DNA from 2 places in the Desulfosporosinus meridiei DSM 13257 genome. Region 2 is predicted to be linked to the other one. Evidence: riboswitches for the same ligand, from Rfam matches in the RefSeq annotation. Region 2 holds a riboswitch; the other holds the start of a gene.
The links. A riboswitch is a leader RNA that binds a small molecule or an ion and turns the genes downstream of it on or off. The one in region 2 is predicted to bind thiamine pyrophosphate.
Positions count from the first base shown of each region.

Region 1: it holds a riboswitch for thiamine pyrophosphate, as region 2 does, so the genes downstream of both, DESMER_RS13015 (thiamine-binding protein) here and thiD (bifunctional hydroxymethylpyrimidine kinase/phosphomethylpyrimidine kinase) in region 2, are expected to answer to the same signal.

Region 1 is NC_018515.1:2,835,239-2,843,018, reverse strand. Features, by position in the region: gene DESMER_RS13050 (HD domain-containing protein) at 134-613, shown strand; gene DESMER_RS13045 (zinc-ribbon domain containing protein) at 838-1,143, shown strand; gene DESMER_RS13040 (TfoX/Sxy family protein) at 1,233-1,598, shown strand; gene DESMER_RS23810 (hypothetical protein) at 1,605-1,760, opposite strand; gene DESMER_RS13035 (YczE/YyaS/YitT family protein) at 1,886-2,554, shown strand; gene DESMER_RS13030 (ABC transporter ATP-binding protein) at 2,662-3,417, opposite strand; gene DESMER_RS13025 (ABC transporter substrate-binding protein) at 3,428-4,423, opposite strand; gene DESMER_RS13020 (ABC transporter permease) at 4,469-5,245, opposite strand; gene DESMER_RS13015 (thiamine-binding protein) at 5,246-5,539, opposite strand; TPP riboswitch at 5,602-5,704, opposite strand; gene DESMER_RS13010 (FeoA family protein) at 5,909-6,175, shown strand; gene feoB (ferrous iron transport protein B) at 6,339-7,780, shown strand, end outside.
Region 2 is NC_018515.1:1,865,099-1,872,878, forward strand. Features, by position in the region: gene DESMER_RS08565 (DNA recombination protein RmuC) at 1-617, opposite strand, end outside; gene DESMER_RS08570 (diguanylate cyclase domain-containing protein) at 1,050-3,701, shown strand; TPP riboswitch at 3,760-3,871, shown strand; gene thiD (bifunctional hydroxymethylpyrimidine kinase/phosphomethylpyrimidine kinase) at 3,952-4,755, shown strand; gene cytX (putative hydroxymethylpyrimidine transporter CytX) at 4,752-5,969, shown strand; gene thiM (hydroxyethylthiazole kinase) at 5,948-6,760, shown strand; gene thiE (thiamine phosphate synthase) at 6,753-7,379, shown strand; gene DESMER_RS08595 (aspartyl-phosphate phosphatase Spo0E family protein) at 7,628-7,780, shown strand, end outside.

The sequences.
Region 1 (7,780 bases), 970 kb from region 2:
ATTATATTCCAATGCAGTTGCGTTAAGAGGCAGTTGAAGATAAAATTGAGCGCAGAGGTAAGAGAGACAATTGGGGCGAGAGTGACAATTATTTCTTTTTTTGTGGTAAAGAAAGTTAAAAGGAGCAGAAGTTATGAATTGGCAATTTATTAATGATTTGCAGGACATCTACTCTTTATTGGATGAAATAGGTGCACAGACGGCTGAACGGGATTATCCTATTTTGTGGGAAAAAATTCATGCTACAAGTTGTGCTCAAATTGGGCGTATGTTAGCGGAAAAAAGAGGTCTAGATGTGGAGGGGGCTGCCTTAGCCTGTGCTTTGCACGATATTGGTAGGTGGTTCTCGGGCCGCCAGAATGAGCATGCCCCAAAAGGAGAGGAGCCAGTAAGGGCTTTTCTTAGTCAAAGAGCTGAAACAAAGGAAACCAAAGAGCTCATTATTCAGGCTGTCATTAATCATTCTAAGAAGGAGGAAGTCGGATCACCACTTGAGGAGATCGTTAAAGATGCAGACATATTAGATTGTCATTGGTATGGGCAAGATATGACTAAACCCTTTCATATTGCCAGACTAAGAAAGGCCTTGGAGGACTTGAATATTCAAACCTGATCAAGCTTTCTGACTATTAGGTTTCGATATTACAATTAAAGAAAAGATGATAAATTGTAGAAAATTTTGGTTGATAATCCGCACACCCTCTGCTATACTGACCGTGTGCTTGTTAAAACTTGGGCCTAACTTAAATTGGAATCCATAGTTCTGACCTTATTTGGTGCACGGATGATAATTTGTAGGATCCAACATACAAGAACACCAAATAAGGAGGAGTTATCATGGCTCAAGACAAATACCTAATATGCCGCGATTGCAGTCAAGAATTTGTATTTTCAGCAGGTGAACAAGACTTTTATGCTGAAAAAGGATTTGAAAATGAACCAACACGTTGTCCTGCTTGTCGTCAGGCACGTAAACAACAATCAGGCGGTGGCGGTCGAGGTAATTTCGGAAGTCGTCCACAACGTGAAATGTTCCCAGCAGTTTGCGCAAGCTGCGGTGTACAAACGGAAGTTCCATTCCAACCATCGGGTGAAAAACCGGTGTACTGCCGAGATTGTTTCCAATCTATGCGTCGTTACTAAAATGATGATCAACAAAAGGCTAGGGGATTTATCTCCCTGGCCTTTTGTAATGTAACTATAATTGACTTAATGTTTTTGCGGAGGGTCTAATGGGGATTAACAATAGTTACAAAGAATATTTGATTGATCAACTTGGTGAGTTAGGAGCAGTTACAATTAAAAATATGTTCGGCGGTGCGGGGATTTACTTTGAAGGATTTATTTTCGGCTTGATTGCAGACGATACTCTTTATTTCAAGGTTGACGATTCCAACAGATCGGACTATGAGCGAGCAGGAATGGAGCCCTTTAAACCATTTTCTGACAGACCGATGTTAATGCCATATTATGAGGTTCCAGTTGATATATTAGAAGATAGAAAACAGATAGCTGACTGGGCTAGTAAAGCTTTATTGGTATCTCGAAATAGCAAAAGAAAATCAGGAAAACGAAGATCACAAAGTGAAGAGCAATGATATGGTCTAATCTAAGATTTCTAGATCATCAGGGCTTTTATCCTTTGTGAAAATCACATCATCTTTGCTTTTTCCAGTTGTATTAGGTTCAGGAGAAGTTTTAGAAGTATGTTTAGATGAATTAACATTTCCATGATCAGAGAGCTTGTTAAGCTTTGTCATAATTTGAGTCCCTCCTTTATTTTAGAAAAATTAGTAGATATAACTATAGTGCACTATACTAAGTATGATAATTGTCTATTAGAATTATGTATTTGTCTTTAAGGCAGAAGGCTATGGTGATAATAATGGTTCAAAGGATTATAAGATTATTTTTAGGTTTATTCTTGTTTGCAGTTGGCATCGTGTTGACAATTAATGCTAATCTGGGGTTAGCTCCCTGGGATGTTTTTCATCAAGGAATAGTGTATCTTACAGGTATTACGATGGGGCAAGCTAGTATTGGAGTAGGAATTATTCTAGTAATTATAAATGCAGCTTTAGGAGAGAGGGTAGGATGGGGATCTCTTGGCAATATGCTGTTTATTGGATTGTTCATGGATTTGATAATGTTAAATTATCTTATTCCGATAGCAGCAGACCTTGTTTCTGGCCTTATCATGATGTTTTTAGGCATGTTTATTGTAGGAGTTGCCAGTTATTTCTACATCGGAGCAGGATTAGGTTCTGGTCCACGTGATGGTTTAATGATTGCTTTAACGAAAAAGACCAATAGATCAGTGAGGTTTATCAGAAATTCTATAGAAATCAGCGCTCTTATTGTAGGATACCTATTAGGTGGCTTCGTAGGAATAGGGACGTTGATTATGTCTGTTGCCCTTGGCTATATTATTCAGTTTATCTTCAAGCTCTTTAGATTTAATGTGAAGCAAGTTCAACACAGATTTATTGATGATGATGTTAGGTTTCTCAGACAGAAGTTTTTAAAGACTAAACCCACCAATGAAACCGTTTGAAGAGATAGTTTCTTAATATAGACCGGATAAATTTAAAAACCAAAGGCGCTTGGTCATATTTGATCAAAGCCTTTGGTTTTTCAGGTTAATGGGTCAGGGTCATGAGTTCACTTGATTAGTAAATTCAATAGCTCTTTTTTAAGGTCTAACGACGCACTTGAAAGTAATACATCCGAATCACGAGGTTGAGGAAAGGGGACAGTCAATGTTTGGAGAACACAGGCCGGCTGTTGACTCAAAACAATTATTTTGTCGGAAAGAAGTATAGCCTCGTCGATATCATGGGTTATGAACAAAACTGTATGGCGTGTTTGGTTCCAGATAGATGACAGCCAGCGTTGTATTTCCTGGCGGGTTAAGGCATCTAGGGCTCCAAAAGGTTCATCAAGCAGCAAAGTTTTTTTGCCAAATAGAATTGTTCTCAACAAAGCACCCCGTTGACGCATCCCACCTGATAATTGATGGGGGTAATGGTTTGAGAAGGATGCAAGTCCGAATTGGTTTAACCATTTATGAGCTTCCTCTAGCGCATTATGTTTGTCTTGATGCTGTATCTCACATCCCAGAAGAACATTTTCTAGAAGAGTACGCCAGGGTAAAAGCAAATCCTTTTGAGGCATGTAGCCGATATTCCCGGAAAGGCCGTTTATTAAGGAGCTGTCCAGCATTATTTGGCCACAATCGGGGCTTTCAATACCTGCTATAAGATTGCATATCGTACTTTTTCCACATCCCGAAGGACCAATCAAAGAAACAAAAGAACCTGTCTCTATCTCAAAACTTAGAGAATTAATGATCTTCATTTGACGATCAAGATGGGGGTTATAATATGATTTCGAAAGACCTTGAAGAGTAAGTCCCATCTTCTTCCCCCTAAGAATTAGGTAGAAAATCGTTAGTGTAGGCTTTGGCGGGATCGATCATTTGTGGTAATAAATCCCTCTCGACAAGCCACTTTGCATAACTTTCCCAAACCTGAGTTTTCTGTTCTCCCCAACGAGTAGCGTCTGCCTGATATTGAGGACTGAGCCATGCTTGGCTTTTGCGAATAAGCTCAGGATTTGCTTCAGGTGCATTTTTTATTAGGATTTCGGCGGATTCGGCCGGATTTTTAATGGCAAACTGATACCCGGCGCTTACAGCTTTCATAAATTTTCCTACGAGCTCCGGTTGAGATTTGATGGTAGCTTCGTTGGTAATTACAACAGGAGTATAAAAATCTAGAGCAGGATCGACGTCTTTTAGCCAAAGCATGTCTAATGGTTGTTGGCGTAATTCTGCTTCTATCCCTGTCCAACCATAAAAAATCCAAGTCAAATCTATATCCTTTGTTAAGGAGGTTAGTTGATCGGCTTCACCAATATTAATCATCTTTATCTTTGAGAAATCAGCCTTGTCCTTTTCCATGAGTGCTTTTAAAATAGCGTCTTCAGATGGGAGTCCCCACCCACCGTAGGTCTTACCCTCGAAGTCTTTAGCATTATGGATGTTTTTCATGGTTGGAGATGCGAACCCGGAGGTGTTATGTTGAATTATTGCCGCTAAGGAGACAATCGGAACCTCATTAGCTCGTGCCGTAGTAACTTGTTCTTGTTGACTAATTCCAAAGTCTGATTTGCCTGCAGCAACTAGCTGCTCAACATTTCCGGAACTGGAAGGTTCCAGGATTTTGACAGCTAGCCCTTCTTCTGCAAAGTACCCCTTGTCTTTTGCTACAAAGATACCCGTATGATTTGTATTAGGAGTCCAATCGAGCATAAGAGTTACTTCAGTGGTTGATTCTACTTTAGAGGAATCAGTTGTTGAAGGATTTGCACTGCATCCAAACAGTAAAAGAGAGATTATTAATAAAGAAAGTAATTTTTTCATATAGAAGTCCTTTCCAATAAATTCTAGCTTGATGAAAAATACCTGCTAGTTAAGATTATCGTCCGGATCTTTAGCGATCCAGGGCAAGGCAATTCGAGCAAGAGCAGAGATAAGTGTAAAGTAAACAAAACTTAATAGGGTAATGGTGAAAATTACTGCGAATACACGATCTGTCAAAAACGAATGGGACGAGCGGGTCAGATATACCCCTAAACCGGAGCTAGAACCAAGCCATTCCCCAATAACAGCTCCCATGACGCTGTAAGTTGCGGCGATTTTAAGGCCTGAGAAAAATGAAGGCAGGGCATGAGGCCAGCGAACAATGTAAAAGATTTGCCAACGTGTGGCCCCCATACTTTTCAAGAGATTAAGTAGGTCCCGATCAGTCAATTCTAATCCTTCAATAAGGCTAATCGTGATTGGGAAAAAACAAACGATAATAATGATAATAATTTTGGGGGCGAGGCCATATCCCAGCCAAAGAATTAGTAGGGGGGCTACGGCTATCAGTGGAACGGTCTGAGATATAATCAAAAACGGATAAATAAGTCGTTTAATCCAAGGGGATAAAACCATAATACCAGCGGTTATTAGACTGAAGATAACGGCGAGAAGGAACCCAACAGTTGTTTCCAGTAATGTCGTTAGAGTATGCATCCATAAGAGTTGGCGTGTTTCCCATAGGGCTTGAGCGATTTGTGAAGGAGTAGGAAGAATCCAAAGGGGGATTTGAGCGGCGATAGTAAGGAACTGCCACATCCCGAGAAGAAAGAGGAAGAATAGCAGTGAAGGAATTCTATCTTTCCACTTCTTTTTGATCATCTATTTGGTGCGGTACTTATCAATTTTTTCGCCGATTGTAGAGCCTGTAGGGACGTAATCCATCTTGATATAGGACATTACTCTGGATGCGCCAGCCCGAATGCAAGCTTCTTGAGCCTCTTTAATAATTGCCCAGAGTTGGTCAGGCTCTCCTTCCATAGTAGTTTCCATTGGGCCGACTTCGTAAGTGACTCCACTCTTTGCAATTACTTTAATGGCCTCGTCCACAACTTCATAGATGCGTGATTCTTCAACTTTGGGAACAACTTGGAGAGCCATAATAATATTTGCCATAATCTTTCCTCCCTATTAATTTGGTTGAAATATATAAAAAAACACCGCAAATAATAATGCGGCGTGTTCTTATCTCTGCTCCCTACGCTGGCATTACCCAGATCAGGTTAAGGGTCGGACAATAGTCCCTCTCAGCCAGTAACTCCAGCTCCCCTGTTACCATATAATACTACTTTAAGTATATCATGTCTTTACGCGTTGGTGCAATGGTCGATGTGTTGTTGTTAGGAACCGCCCTAGGCAATTCGAATTTTATTATTGACAGGGTTTTAAATGAATAGTATTCTGTAAATGAAGTGAGATGTATTCTCAGTTATATTTTCAACTAGGCCTGAGAATGGTTATCGTTTTGATAAAGGGGGGGAACTGATGGAACGCTTTTTACAGGATGTAAAACCTGGGGAATGGGCGCGTGTTGAGCATATTGAGGGCGGAGGTGCGTTGCGCCGAAGAATGATGGATATGGGAATTGTCCCGGGAGTAGAAATAGAAGTTGTACGTTGTGCTCCATTTGGTGGCCCGCTTCAGATTCGTTTAAAAGGGTATTATTTAGCTATGCGCCGTGGGGAATGTGCTAAGATAATAGTTTCTGTACCTGAGCAAAATCTTCTGGAACCATCGTTAGCAAGTCGTTAGCCGAGTTCTACTAAAATTGCCCGGATTTAGCATCTATCAGGCTCTGATTATTTAATTTTTATATGATATCGATTGTTAATAAAACCGCATTATTGTTATTGTGCGTATAGAGGTGCCGCTAGGACATAATTTTTGTGTTGCGTAGAGAGGAGGCGGTGGAGTCATGAAAATAGCTCTTATGGGTAATCCTAATGTTGGGAAGAGTACAGTTTTTAATGCTTTGACTGGATCAAATCAACAAGTAGGAAATTGGGCGGGAAAAACTGTAGAACGAAAATCAGGAGTAATTCAGAGGGCCAATGAACAAATTGAACTGATTGATCTTCCGGGTACTTATAGTCTAACCGCATATTCTCAGGAAGAGATTGTTACGCGTGAGTATATTCTGCGCGAAAAACCAGATGTCGTTATGGCTTTGGTTGACGCTTCAAATATTGAACGAAACCTTTACTTAGTTCTTCAGATTCTTGAGCTAGCGCCAAGAGTTGTAATCGGTTTAAACATGATGGATTTAGCTGATTCTGCAGGCATAAAAATACTTTCTAATAAATTAGCCCAGGTCTTAAATGTGCCAGTTGTTGAAATCATTGCTGCCAAAGAACAAGGAGTCGAAGAATTCTTGTCTGAGGCAATCCGAGTGGGAAAGCTTAAAAAAGATCCTGTAAGGGATGAGGTTCCTTATCCAGAGGAACTTGAAAGACGGATTCAAGCAATGGAGCATTTATTAGCGGATACAATCTGGGCGACAAAGTATCCCTTGCGTTGGTTGGCTATTAAACGTTTAGAACGGGATTCGGAAATTGGACAGACCTGGAGGAGTATACCTCAGACATCCAAAGGGTCGAAGAATAATGATTCCTGCTGTGACTCAGGAGATTCTATAAAATACGTACTGCAAGATACGGATACCTTGCCTGGAGAAGATTTGCTCCAGGCTTATGAAGTTGAAGGGTGGAGCAAAGATCAATTTGAAATGACCATAGCGGATGCCAAGTACCAATATATTTCTAAGATCCTGCCAGAATTCAAGATACACGAGGGCCCGATAAAACGCACTTGGACGGATAGACTGGATGAATGGATATTATCTCCGCTATGGGGTTATCCAATTATGTTGATAATATTGTCTGTAGTATTTTGGTTTTCCTTTGTTGCAAGTGCACCTTTAGGTGGTGCTGTGTCAGATGGAATGGCTTGGGCCGCAGATATGATTGTAGGTCTGATGCAGAAGGTGCAGATTCCTGTTGCTATTCAAAGTTTAGTGCGAGATGGAATTTTCGCTGGAGTTGGTGCAGTTCTGGCTTTTGTTCCTCAAATTGCAATATTCTTTGCTTTTTTCTCTTTAATGCAAGATAGTGGCTATTTAGCACGGGCTGCATTTTTAGGAGATCGGTTTATGCAGCTCATGGGACTCCATGGAAAATCATTTTTCTCCTTGGTGTCCGGGTTTGGCTGTAATGTACCGGGCATTATGGCAACAAGAACTTTAGAAGATCCTAAAGATCGCTTGATTACCATGTTAATTAACCCATTGATTCCCTGTGTTCCGCGCTTAGGTGTAATGAGTGCTGTTGTGGCAGCCTTTTTTCCAGGATCTATGGGTGC
Region 2 (7,780 bases):
CAGATTCCTCGGGTTTTAACATTAGTCAGGACTTTTTTTAAGTCTCCGACCCCTGAGGCTAAGGTTTGCATTTCTCCAAGCCCTTTGTGAACAGCCTCTAATCTGTCACTTACTAATTTAAAAGATTCACCTAAGCGCTGCTCAAGAGTAGCGCTTAGTTTTTCGTCGACAGTTGCCCGCATGAGGTCTAATTTCTGACTGTTATCCTGCTGAATCAGTAGCAGACGTTCTTCCATGGTTTTGCGCATTTGTTCTAGTTTTAGATCATTTGTTTTTGTAAGGGAATTCATCTGGTTAGAAAAAATGTCTAATTGATTACCTTGAAGGTTGGCTATTTCCGACATTCGAGATAGTACTGAATCATTAAAAGAGCGAACAGATTGATTTAATTCCTCGCGAATTTGCTTGGCGTTCAGGCTGGTTTCTTCACGATTTTTAGCGATTTCGCCATTCACGAGACGTTCGTTGCGCTCAAGGCTTTTTTCCATAAGGTTAAATTGATTCTCTAATTTTGCATAAGGATTGCGTGAACGAGTTAAAAGTATAATGATTAAGATAATGGCAATGCCGACCATAGCGATAAGAATAAGTTCGATCCAGAGAATATGTTCTGTCATTTGTAATTCCTCCTGATGCTGAGTTCGTTTATCCGATGACTACCAGCCGTAAACTCCTATCTTCTATGTGAGATAACGGCTGCTACGTCCCTGGATAAGTGATTCTTAGCTTCAGATGGAGTAAGTATTCCTCTTAGACAAACTCCATCTGAAGCTAAGAATCACTTGATATTACTTTATCACATTCGCAAGACAAACTAATGTTTCTTTTGAATATTTAATGCTATTTTTCTATTAATGAACAAAAAATACTTTTTTCTAGCAGAACAATGATTACATTTGTCGAAATATAGAATAAAAGATAATTATCGTAAAATATTATCGTCAAGTGACTTGGTTTTAGAGGGATTTTAGAACCTAAAGAGAATTCTATATAATTTAGGAGTAATATTGCTTTTTAAGGTGAAGATGGGAATCTTCATGGGAGGAAGAATGAAGAAGAAGAAGTTTAAGATACCTGTAACAGTTTTGATGATCATGGCCTTGACCTTCGGCTTGGGCGGATTATCCTTTTTAGCCATTTATAAGACAAGATCTGTCTTAATGAATAATTTGGAAGCTCATACTACATCCCTTACTCATTCTTTAAGTTCTAAAGTAAGTCTGTGGTTAAATGCCCATGAATCTAAACTGGAGATCATGGCTAATATCCCCCTAATGAAGAGTGGAGATAAGGACTTGATCTTATCCTATTTAAATGAAGAAGTTCAACGCAATCAAGGTTATGAAGAACTCTTCTACGCCGATAGGGAAGGTAACTATTTGCAGAATACCGGGCTCCAAGGAAGTCTAACAGAACGTGACTATTTTAATAAAGTAATGGCAACAGGGGATACAATCATATCTGATCCCTTGTATTCTAAGGGGAATGGCAGACACATTATTGTTGTCGCAGCTCCTATCAAGAATGGCAGTAAGGTCGTTGGTTTAATTGGTGGTTGTATTAACTTATCTGAATTAACTGAACTTATTTCAGCGAAGGATGGAGAAGTAAGTAAGGCATTTATTGTCCAAAAAGATGGACTGATGATAACTCATCCTAATGAGGAGTTCATTATGACCTACAATGGACGAATGTATAACCGGTCTTCTTTAGGTTATAAAGATACCATTAATAAAATGATTCAAGGAGAAAGTGGAATTACTAGGAATACCTTTGAAGATGGTGATAAATACTTGGCCTATGCTCCGGTAGTTGGCGTTAACTGGTCGTTAGGAGTTACAGTACCGGCCAGCTATGTCTTGAATCAGTTATATTATTTACCTGTCTATTTTGTAGTGGTAACAGTCTGTTTAGGTCTGGTTTTAGCTGTCCTAATGAGACGTTGGTTTGTTCGTCCTCTTACTAAGTTAGCTCGTTTTACTTCAGAACTCAACGAGAATATTTATGGACTAGAGAATAATTATTTGGTAGATAGCCCAGTTATCGAAGTAGAATCCCTTGCTACTAATTTTCGCCGGATGGCCGTGGAGCTGCAAGATAACTTTCGCAAGTTGGCAAATTCAGAAATAAGTCTAAAGGAAGAAATCTATAACAAGATGACAGTTCAGAAGGATCTGGAGAGTAGTTATGAAGAGCTTGAAGCAGTTGAAGAAGAACTAAGGTATAATTACGAAAAACTCCAGTCTAAGGAAAAAATGCTTCGAGAATCTGAACGTCGTCTACGCTCAATGCTGGAGAATGTTAAGCTCATTACCGGGATTATTGATATGGACGGGAACATTATCTTCTGTAATGACTTTATTCTGGGATTAACCGGGTACGAGAAAGACGAGGTTGTTGGGCATAATTTCTTTGATGTTTTCATTTCCCATGATTTTAGACGAAAAGCAAAGAGATGGTTAAAAGGGGTATTAGCCAGTAAGGATATTGTTGTACATAATATCTACCCTATCCGGACTAAAGCCGGAAATAACCGTTTTGTTCACTGGAATCATACCCTTTTGTTTGATGCAGATGGTAATGTATCGGGAATTGCCAGTATTGGAGAAGATATTACGGAACGAAAACAATTTCAAGAAAAGTTAGAGCATATTAGTTTTCATGATGCTATAACTGACCTCTATAATCGTACGTATTTTGAAGAGAAAATGCGTTCCTTACAAGGAAACGATAGCAATTCTCCTGTCGGAATAATTGTCTGTGATGTGGATGGCTTAAAACTCGTTAATGACACACTTGGTCACAGCACAGGGGATAAATTACTTTGGTTAACCGGGACCATCATTAAAAAGTGTTTTCGGGAAGAAGATCTAATCTTTAGGATCGGTGGGGACGAGTTTGCTGTTATTCTGCCCAAGAGCGACTTAACCGTCGTAGAAAAAGCCTGCTATAGAATTCGTAAGGGCGTTGAAAAGTATAATTTAGAAAACAAGGAGTTTCCCCTCAGCCTCTCGATGGGTTTTGCAGTAAGTGGAACCACTAATGTCAATCTTGATGAGGTGTTTAAGGAAGCTGATGACGGAATGTATCGAGAAAAACTTCATCGCAGTAAAAGTACTCGCAGCGCTATTGTCCAAGCTATGATGAAAGCACTTGAGGCTAGAGATTTTATTACAGAAGGGCATGCGGATCGTTTACAGGATTTGGTGATAATGCTTGGTGAAGCTATTACCTTATCGGAGCGGACTCTCTCAGACTTACGACTCTTGGCCCAATTCCATGATATCGGTAAAGTAGGTATACCGGATCGCATTCTCTTTAAAACAGGACGGCTGACTGAAGATGAGTTCAAAGAGATGCAGCGACATAGTGAAATCGGCCATCGGATTGCCCAATCAGCTCCGGATTTATTGCCAATATCTGACTTTATATTGAGACATCATGAGTGGTGGAATGGTAAGGGTTATCCGCTGGGACTCAAGGAAGAGGAAATTCCCCTGGAGTGTCGTATTTTAGCAATAGCTGATGCTTATGATGCTATGACAAGCAATCGTCCCTATCGGAAAGGTATGAGTCAAGAACAAGCCTTAAATGAATTAACTAAGAATCAAGGAATTCAGTTTGATCCCATCTTAGTGCCAATTTTTAATAGAATGATCAGGTCTGGTGCTTCAATGCGCCAAGTACGCTATATTAACTAAGAAATAGGTTATGTCCATTGACTTTATATCTTTTCCGTGTTAGTTTTATAACAAATAATACTATGGGCAGGGGTGCTGGAATTGGCCGGCTGAGATTTAGACCCAAAAGTCTAAGACCCTATTAACCTGATCTGGATAATGCCAGCGTAGGTAAGCAGTTCACTCTTTTATGACAATGAAAGAGCACAAATCTTATTCTGGAGATTTGTGCTCTTTTTAATCGTGGAGAATAATTAACAGGAGGTGCGGTATGAAAAAAGTACTGACTATAGCTGGCTCAGACAGCAGTGGAGGAGCGGGGATTCAGGCGGATCTTAAGACATTTTCTGCCCATGGGGTTTTTGGTATGAGCGTAATAACCGCGGTCACTGCTCAGAATACCCAAGGGGTCTTTGCCGTCCAAGATATCTCGAGAGAGGTAATCGCTAAACAAATCGAGGCAATTTTTGACGATATTGAAGTCGACGGAGTAAAAATCGGTATGGTGTCGCAAGTCGAGACAATCGAGGTAATTGCCGAAGAGTTGAGAAACTATGCTCCTCGGGTTATTGTTTTAGACCCGGTTATGGTCTCAAAAAGCGGCTACCATTTGTTGAATCCTGTGGCGGAAGCAACCCTAATTAAGGAGTTATTGCCCTTGGCGATGGTGGTTACACCGAATATTCCTGAGGCAGAGGTTATGACCAATAAGTCCATTCAAAATCTTAAGCAAATGGAAGAAGCCGCTAAGGAGATACATCAGATGGGGGCAAAAAATGTCTTGCTCAAAGGGGGACACTTAGAAGATGACTCTATCGATGTACTTTTCGACGGTGGAGAATTCAGTTACTTTTCCACAGCTAGAATTGCCACCAAGAACACTCATGGTACCGGATGCACACTTTCGTCGGCAATTACGGCAAACCTTTCTTTAGGGTATAGCTTAAATAAGGCCATATCCTTAGCTAAGGAGTATATAACCATAGCTATCCAAAATTCATTGTCCATTGGTAAGGGTGTAGGGCCTACCCATCACTTTTATACACTTTACAAAAAGGCGGGATTAATTGAGTGAGTTCATCAGTAAAAAATAATTTGAGTATGCTTAATTTTACCACTCTCTGGTTTGGTGCTTCTATATCCGTCGCGGAAATTATAACCGGAGGTCTGCTTGCCCCTTTGGGGTTTAAAATGGGACTTGTAGCAATTCTTCTCGGACACCTGGTAGGAACAACTATTTTGGTATTGGGAGGTATCATCGGAACCGAAGAGAGAATACCTGCCTTAGCATCTACCCGAATCTCCTTTGGAGAGTATGGTTCCTATATCTTCTCTATCCTGAACGTATTACAGTTACTGGGTTGGACGGCAGTCATGATCATCGTAGGGGCTCGGTCAGTAAATCAGATCACTAACACACTCTGGGGATTTGATCATCTGACAGTTTGGAGCTTAATTATCGGCGGCTTAATAATGCTTTGGCTCTGGCTTGGTAAGGATAGCGGCTGGAAAAAGGCCAACCACTTTGCTGTAATTTTACTATTTATTTTAACCTTAGTCTTAAGTGCCATCATTTTTCGCAATCACGAGCTTTTCACTAAACAGGGCATTGGTGAAATGTCCTTTGGCTCGGCTATGGAACTAGCTGTAATCATGCCTTTATCTTGGTTGCCGCTAATTTCTGACTATACTCGATTTGCCAAAACCAAGCGAGATGGTGCAGTGGGGAGCTGGCTCGGATACTTTATTGGGAGCAGCTGGATGTATATTATTGGTCTGGGTGCTGCTATTATCGCCAATGACCCTGATCCGGCTGCTATGTTGCTGGCTGCTAATCTGGGCATAGTCGCCCTCGGAATTATCGTCCTGGCAACTGTAACCACAACCTTCCTGGATGCATATTCCGCAGGGGTTTCCTGTCTTAATATCTTTCCACAGCTTAATGAGAAAACCGTAGCCCTAGTCATAACTGCGATAGGCACAGGCTTGGCCATAATTATTAATATCGAACAATACGAAAATTTCCTTTATGCAATAGGCTCCGTATTCGCCCCATTATTTTCAATCTTGTTGACGGATTACTTCCTCCTGAAGAATAAGCGAATTCAATCAGATCTATTAGTTAATTGGGGTACCTTAGCTTTATGTGCACTGGGTACTTGGTTATATCACCTGTTTATTGAGTTCGATTTCTTTTTGGGGGCTACAGTACCGGTTATGATCATAATTAGCATATTTCATATTATTACATGGAGGTTGACAGCAAAATGCAAATTCGTGAAAAACTGAGCGCGAATCTAAGTCTTGTTAAAGAAAAAAGTCCTTTGATCCACCATATTACTAACTATGTAACCGTTAATGATTGTGCGAATATTGTATTGGCTATCGGAGGTTCGCCCGTAATGGCGGATGATCTCGAAGAAGTAGAAGAAATGGTTGGTTTTGCCTCTGCTTTAGTTATAAATATCGGCACATTGAATTCCCGGACGATAGAAAGCATGCTTAGTGCGGGATTAAAAGCCAAAGAGCTGGGGGTTCCCGTTATTCTTGATCCTGTGGGAGTTGGGGCAACAAAACTTAGAACAAATACCGCCGCCAGGTTAATTCAGGCCCTTAAACCCGAGGTGATTCGAGGGAATATGTCTGAAATTAAAGTCTTAGCGGGTTTAGAAGTGGCAATTAAGGGAGTGGATTCCCTGGCCGATGAACAAGATGGCTCTGTTGTCGCTAAAACACTGGCTTCTGAATTAGATTCAATCATTGCTATAACTGGAAAAACGGATGTTGTTTCTGACGGAAAACAAGTTTGCCTGCTGGACAATGGTCATCAAATTTTAGCAGATGTCACAGGCACAGGATGTATGACCACTTCTTTGGTGGGTACTTATTGCGGGGTGACCAAAGATTATTTCAGTGCTGCTGTGGCAGGAATAACAAGCATGGGTTTAGCAGGGGAGATTGCTCACGCTGCCTTGCGTCATGGTGAAGGTATAGGAACCTTCAGAACAAGGCTATTTGACAGTATCTATAACTTAACCCCTGAATTATTAGCTAGAGAAGGTAAGATAAGGTATGAGTAAAAAACCCAAGATTGATTACAGTCTTTATTTAGTAACAGACCGAAAAACTCTTGGAACCAGAGATCTGGCTGTCTGTGTGGAGAAAGCTATACAAGGCGGAGTTACTTTGGTTCAGTTGAGAGAAAAATCTGTTTCCAGCAAAGAATTTCTAGAGTTAGCTCAGAGAGTAAAGGAAATAACTACACACTATGAGATTCCTCTGATTATCAATGACCGTTTGGACATTGCTTTAGCAGTTGATGCCGAAGGACTGCATATCGGTCAAGATGATTTGCCAATGATAAAAGCGAGAGAATTGTTTGGAAAGGACAAAATCATTGGGGTCTCGGCAAGTACGCTCGAAGAAGCTCTTCTTGCCCAACAACAAGGAGCGGACTATTTAGGAGTAGGGGCAATTTTTAACACCCCTACTAAAGCGGATGCCCCTGAAGTCAGTCTTGAGCAATTAAGTCAGATTAAGAATTCGGTTTCAATACCTATTGTAGCTATCGGTGGAATTAATTTAAGTAACTTAAAGCAAGTTATTGGAACCGGGATTGATGGAGTTTCAGTTGTCTCGGCAATTTTAGCTCAAGAGGATATCTTACTGGCCGCGAAACAGTTTAGAGAATTTATATAGACCTACAACTAACCCCCATTTATCGGAAATGGGGGTTAGTTCTGGTTCACAGAGTAGACCCCCATGCCGTTGCCCCCTCTTCGAAAATGAGTTAAGTTTTGCTGATAATTGACAGGATTGATTTATAAAATTTGGTAAAAATTTATATTAAGATTCTGTTAAATAATAATTTTTGCTCTTATTACCCGCTGATTTTTAGTATATAATGTTAAATTGGTGGTCAATTATCAACAAAATGGAGGAAAAAAGTGTCTCATACGATTAATGACCTTATAAAGCAAATCGAAAAATTGCGGGTAGATTTGATCAAGGTTAAAGAGGGGAGAGCTTACACTGATCCTGAAGTAATTGCGGTAAGTCAGGCATTAGATGAGGTGTTGGACGAATATCAGAAATTGATG